2 regions of the Sphingobium sp. S6 genome follow, and region 1 is predicted to be linked to the other one. Evidence: predicted binding sites of a transcription regulator. Region 1 holds the regulator's gene; the other holds the start of a gene.

Evidence for each region. The regulator LexA, encoded in region 1, represses DNA repair genes until DNA is damaged. The targets are predictions, from matches to a motif close to GTTCCNCNCTTGTTCT.
Region 2: uvrA (excinuclease ABC subunit UvrA) is a predicted target of LexA. The motif match lies at 1,663-1,678, and genes of this name have one in related genera.

What each region holds. Positions count from the first base shown of each region.
Region 1 is NZ_CAJHOG010000001.1:1,074,819-1,078,174, forward strand. It holds gene SPHS8_RS05555 (molybdopterin molybdotransferase MoeA) at 1-991, shown strand, start outside; gene SPHS8_RS05560 (hypothetical protein) at 1,047-1,205, opposite strand; gene lexA (transcriptional repressor LexA) at 1,354-2,025, shown strand; gene SPHS8_RS05570 (ComEC/Rec2 family competence protein) at 1,986-3,356, opposite strand, start outside.
Region 2 is NZ_CAJHOG010000001.1:6,120-9,475, reverse strand. It holds gene SPHS8_RS00045 (hypothetical protein) at 40-288, opposite strand; gene SPHS8_RS00040 (hypothetical protein) at 398-631, opposite strand; gene SPHS8_RS00035 (UrcA family protein) at 857-1,219, opposite strand; gene uvrA (excinuclease ABC subunit UvrA) at 1,690-3,356, shown strand, end outside.

The DNA of each region.
Region 1 (3,356 bases):
GCCCGGCCCCTGGCGGATCGCCATCGAAAGCACGGCGGGAGCAGCCCTCCCCCCGGCACTGACGGCCGGGGAGAGCTGCCGCATTTTCACCGGCGCGCCACTTCCACCCGGAGCGGACGCCATCCTGATCCAGGAAGATGCCGAGCTTCGCGATGGGCTCCTATATCCGCGCGGCGCCTCGCTTAAGGCAGGGCGGCATGTTCGTGCCACCGCGACGGATTTCGCCGTCGACCAACGGCTCCTGTCAGCCGGAGCAGCGCTCGGCCCCGCCCAGATCGCGCTCGCCGTCCTGGGCGGACATGGAAGCCTTCCGGTCGGCGCGCGTCCCCGCGTCGCCCTGATCTCCACCGGAAATGAACTTGTCCCCCCCGGAGCGCCCACCCCGCCCGGCTGCCTCCCTTGCTCAAACGCGCCGATGCTTGCTGCGATGCTCGGCGCCATAGGGGCGGAGGTGATCGACATCGGCATCATCCCCGACGACCTAGAAGCATTGACCAAGGCGCTGGAAAACTCCGCCAAGGCCGACATCATCCTTTCGACCGGCGGGGCGTCGGTTGGCGATCATGATCTGGTTCGCCCCGCCTTTGCAGCAGCGGGCGGCAGTCTCGATTTCTGGAAGATCCGCATGCGCCCCGGCAAGCCCCTGATGGCCGGAAAGCTCGGGCACAGCATCTTCCTTGGCCTGCCCGGAAACCCCGTATCCGCTTTCGTGACCGCCACGCTGTTCCTGCTGCCGCTCGTCCGTCACCTGGCCGGTGCGGCGGATCCCCTCCCTGGGTCCGCACTTGCGTCACTTGCCACGCCACTTCCAGCGACGGGCGAGCGCGATGATTATCTCCGCGCCTTCCACACTGCCGATGGGCTGGTGTCGGTCACCTCGCAGGACAGCGCTGCGACCGCTGCGCTCGCCCAAGCGGAATGCCTTATCGTGCGGCCCGCAGGTTCGCCCTCGGCCACCGCCGGAGAGCAAGTCACCATCCTGCCGCTTTAGCAAAGAGAAAGGGGCCGCGACGCGACCCCTTCCCATGCTTCAACCAATAGGTCGATCAGCGCTGCTGCTTGCCTTGTCCACCTTTGTCCTTGTGGCTTTCGCCCATCTGACCCTGGCGGTTTTCCTGCTGCTGCTGACGGCCGCCCTGGCTCGAACGGTCGCCACCCTGCTGGCGGCGCTGATTGCTGTCCTGGTTGTTCTGGTTCGCCATCATTCTCTCCTATTCACCCTCTTTAGGAAGGCGGCTATTGAACGGCTGTGACGCACGTCCGTTCCTTTCGTTACGCTTGGCGCAAGCCGCTTGACTCGCCCCCTTCCGTTTCCTATGCGTTCTCCATCCGTTCCATGGAGGACAAGCGGGCATGCTGACGCCTAAGCAACAGGAATTGCTGAGCTTCATTCAAAACCGGCTCGAGGAAGGCGGTGTTTCGCCTTCTTTTGAGGAGATGAAGGAAGCTTTGGACCTGCGATCAAAATCCGGGATACACCGGTTGATCAATGCGCTGGAAGAGCGCGGATTCATCCGCCGCCTCCCAAATCGCGCACGCGCACTCGAAGTGCTGAAGCTGCCTGAGGCGATGAACCGCGCGCCCAAGGCCGTCTCTCCGCCCAAGCCTCAACTGGCTGCAAAGCCTCCGATCGCCGCGAATGACGTGATCGAAATTCCGCTGCACGGCAGGATCGCGGCGGGTGTTCCGATCGAAGCCATGGAAGGACAGAATATGCTGTCCGTTCCAGCGGCACTGCTGGGTGCTGGGGACCATTATGCTCTGGAGGTCTCCGGTGACTCTATGGTCGACGCAGGCATTCTCGATGGCGATTTCGCGCTGATCCAGCGGACCGAAGTGGCTCGCGAAGGCCAGATCGTCGTTGCCTTGATCGAGGAAAGCGAAGCGACGCTCAAATATTTCCATCGGCAAGGACCTAAGGTCAGGCTTGACCCGGCGAACAGCGCCTATGAGGCGCAGATCTACGATCCGAAGCAGGTGCGCATTCAGGGCAAGCTCGCGGGATTGCTGCGGCGATATAATTGATAGGACTTATGGCGGGACGGTAAGTAGGATGGCTGCACAACCCACGGATGTGCGTCACCCGCCTTCTTGGCGGTCCGAACCGTCCCTCCATCAAGATCGATTGCCAGCCCTCCCGTGCGCGCCAACATCCGCCGGTCCGCTTTCAGCCAGCGCGGACGGCACCAGGCCGGCAGGCGGCGATCCGCAATAACTATGTCCGCGCGCGCACAGTCCCGTTGCAGGCTTTCCCTCGGAACGACGACGCCTGTCCTCGTTACCAGCAACTGCCACAGGCGCCCTCCTCCCCTGACGGCGACCATGCAGAGGTCAATCGAACAGCGCGCTTCGGGCAATTGCGCGATCGGGTTCAAAGTCCCCTCATAGCCTGCGCTCTCGGCGATCATGTCTCGGACATAATCGCCTGCGCGCGCTCGCAGGATCGCCATGCCGCCATCCTGCTCCCGCACCGCCACATGCCGTCCATCAGCCGTGACGAGAATGTCCGGAGGAGAACTCAGCACAATGACAGCGACGCCTGCGGCAACGGGCACTAAACCACACCAGCGCCCGGCGCTCCGCCAAAGCAAGCACCAAAGCCCGCCCAGCACCATCATCCCAAAAACAAAGTTCGGAACGACCGGCGCGGTAACGACCGCCCACGGACTTGCCGCCACCCCATGGGCGATCATCAACAGCAGCTCGAGCGCTCGGCCGGTGAGCCACCAGGCCGGAGCGCCCAGACCCGCGACGTCCAGCAGCAAGGCGATCGCTTCAAGCGGCATCACGACAAAGGTGGTCAGGGGAATAGCGATGAGATTGGCGAAAGCGCCCAGCATCCCCGCCTTGTGGAAATGCGCCAGCGCGATCGGTGCGAGAACCAGTTCCACCGCGAAACCGGAAAGAAGGAGTATGGCCAGGTGCCGCATCAATCGCCGAAACCCTGTCTCCTCCCGGGCCGCCGCAAAGGCGCGGAAGCGAGGATGCTCACTCAAGGCCACGAGCGCGATCACCGCTCCGAAGCTCATCTGAAAGCTGGGGCCTACCAAAGCTTCTGGCCACAGCAGCAGAACAACTAACGCTCCGGCAGCTATCAATCGCAGCGTGATTGCTTCGCGGCCAAGCGCAAGCCCGCCGAGCACGAGCAGCGCGGCAACACAGGACCGAACCGTCGGAACCTCGGCCCCGGTGAGCAGGGTATATCCAATCCCCGCCAACGCCCCGCCCGCCGCCGCGACCAGCATCAACGGCCAGTTCAATGCTGCACGCGGGCTAAGCGCCATGATACGCATCAGCAGGAAAATGACCGCACCGATCAGGGCGGTGACGTGCAAGCCACTGATGGAAAGTAGATG
Region 2 (3,356 bases), 1.1 Mb from region 1:
CGCTCTATGGCATGGGCGGGCCGCACCGCCAATGCCGCGTCAGGGCCGCCGTTCCAGCACCGCTCCGATCATGCTGCGCCACACGGCGACGTCGCCCGCCTGCGCCATCTGCTCATCGGGTTCGCGCAGCGTGTGGAGGATCGCATAGGCATCATCCACATGGTCCTGCCAGCTCGCATCCACCGCGCCCGACGCGTGCGGATCGCTGCCCTCGCCATTCAGGCTCAGCTGGCGTCCGGCCAGCACCCGGGCAATGCGTTCGATCGCGGGAGTAGCGGAAGTCGGCATCAATAAGGCTCCTCTCACCTTTTGCAGCGTCGTGCGCTCGGCGAACCGCCCGGCCACCGCCGATCCGGTTCGCCTCGCCCATCGATCATATCATCAATATCGCCGCCGTCTATCGCCCGGCCTTCTCATCCTCATCTTCTTCTTCCTGGAAGCCCGATGAAGGAACCGGATCGCCATGATCGCCCGGCTTGGTCGCCGATGGCGGATCGGACGCATCCATGCTGTCCATCAATCCTTCTTCCAGCTGCTCCTCGGTGGTGACGGCATGGTCCTGCGCATCCGTGGGGCGCTCATCATGCGCCTCTTCACGGCTGTTGGGACGAATATCGGTCTTGTCGCTCATCTTGCTCTCCTTGGCGCAGCGAACACCGCGCGCCACGCAGGATCAACGGCCAGTCCCGATAGCCGGTTCCAAGGGAGCATCCTGAGCCAACATCACACCCCGCCCGTCATCCGGGGTAATGCTGCCAGCCCTCCTTGTTCCCCCTCCCGCAAGCGGGAGGGGGTTAGGGGGTGGGCCAGCGCAACGCCGGCGACGAAGAGCTGGTCACCCTTTAAACGCGGACACTCAATTCCCCGCGCCCGGCACCTTGTCCTTGCCAACCTCAGCAAAGCGGCTCCCGTCCTGGCCCTGCGCCTTTGCGATCGCGATAGCCATCGGCTCACGGACATGATCCACCGCCGCGATCTGGCAGGCGCGCAGATCCTTCATCGTACGCCCCGGACACACCTTCACGGCAGCGCGGCGGACACGCGCGGTCAGCTCCCGCTGACCCGACTTCTTCGACAGGTCCAGATCGCCATAGCGTACCTCCACGGTACGGCCGTTGGATTCGAACGGAATGGGGCCAGCCTGTGCCGCCGCGCCCATGAACAAGGTCGCGGACAAAGCGGCGAGCAACGCGCCGCTGCGCTTGGCAAAAAAAGTCATGATTGGTCCCCCTCAATTGAACTGCTGCGGCCTTGTCGCTCTTGAAGGCGACATTGCCCGCGATCAACCGTAAGGCTGGGACCCGTCAGTCCTCTCGGTCGGCGCAGAAATACTCCCAACAAAAGCAGCTGTCGACCCGGAAAAGCCTTGTTGTCGTAGCGTAAAACACCGTTCACCGAAATCGGCGTGAACAGTAAAACGCCCCCGGCGCAAGGGATGGCCGGGGGCGTATCCGGGATGCTGTCGGGCTATCCGGGATCTCTTCTGTCTCTGGACTCGGAAGACGCCGCCGTTACGGCCTTCCCATGAAGTTCCTTATACACCTAAACAGGTTAATTTCGCTTTCTCTTTCGACGATCCGCCGCACGCTCGCGCCGGAAAGCATGCCCCGCTTGCGAGCCGCCGCCCGCTATCCCATATCCGCGCGATAAACTTGCCCCATCAGAACAAATCTGGAACAACACGCCCCCATGAGTCTGACCACAATCTCCGTACGCGGCGCGCGCGAGCATAATCTCAAGGGCGTGGACGTCGATCTCCCCCGCGACAGCCTGATCGTCATCACCGGCCTGTCCGGCTCGGGCAAATCCTCCCTCGCCTTCGACACCATCTATGCCGAAGGGCAGCGTCGCTATGTGGAGTCCCTCTCCGCCTATGCGCGCCAGTTCCTGGAGATGATGCAGAAGCCGGATGTCGAGCATATCGACGGCCTCTCCCCCGCCATCTCGATCGAACAGAAGACGACCAGCCGCAACCCGCGCTCCACCGTCGCGACCGTCACTGAAATATACGACTATATGCGCCTCCTCTGGGCGCGCGTCGGCATCCCCTACTCCCCCGCGACCGGAGAACCGATCAGCGCCCAGACCGTCAGCCAGATGGTCGACCGCGTGATGCAGCTTCCGCAAGGCACCCGCTTCTACCTCCTCGCCCCGGTCGTCCGCGGCCGCAAGGGCGAGTATAAGAAGGAGCTGCTGGAATGGCAGAAGGCGGGCTACACCCGCGTCCGCATCGACGGCGAAATGTACCTGATCGAGGACGCCCCCGCCCTCGACAAGAAATACAAGCATGACATCGAAGTGGTGGTGGATCGCCTCGCCGTGGACGCCGACATGGGCACCCGACTAGCCGACAGCTTCGAACAGGCGCTAAAGCTCGCGGACGGCTTGGCTTATGTGGACCTGGCCGACGGGACCGTGGCCGACATTCTCCCCTCCCCTTCAGGGGAGGGGCCGGGGGTGGGGGCTATCCCCAAGCGCGAAGGCACCTTGAAAGGCGCCGAAGTCCCCCCCAACCGCATCGTCTTCAGCGAAAAATTCGCCTGCCCCGTCAGCGGCTTCACCATCCCCGAAATCGAGCCCCGCCTCTTCTCCTTCAACGCCCCGCAAGGCGCCTGCCCCGCCTGCGACGGCCTTGGCGAGCGGCAGGAGTTCGACCCCGAACTCGTCGTCCCCAACGAGCATCTCACCCTCAAGAAGGGCGCCATCGTCCCCTGGGCCAAGTCCAACCCGCCCAGCCCCTACTACATGCAGGTCCTCGGCTCCCTCGCCAAGGAGTTCGGCTTCAACCTCGAAACGCCCTGGATTGATCTCCCCCCGGAGGTCAAGCTCATTATCCTCCACGGCACCGCAGGCAAGCCCGTCACGCTCAAGTTCGTCGACGGCAGAAAATCCTACGAAGTCAAGAAACCCTTCGAAGGCGTCATCGGCAATTTGAACCGCCGCCTCCTCCAGACCGACTCCGCCTGGATGCGCGAGGAACTATCCAAATACCAGACCGCCATGCCGTGCGAGACCTGCCACGGCGCGCGCCTCAAGCCCGAAGCCCGCGCCGTCAAGATCGCGGGAGAGGACATCTCCATGTCCACCCGCCGCTCGGTGGTGGACGCGCTCGGCTTTTTCTCCACCCTCCCCGCCCAGCTCACCGACCAGCAGAACCAGATCGCCAAGGCCATCCTCAAGGAAATTGTCGAGCGCCTCGGCTTCCTCAACAATGTCGGCCTCGACTATCTGAACCTCGACCGCACCAGCGGCACCCTGTCGGGCGGCGAGTCCCAGCGCATCCGCCTCGCGTCGCAGATCGGCAGCGGCCTGTCGGGCGTCCTCTACGTCCTCGACGAACCCAGCATCGGCCTGCA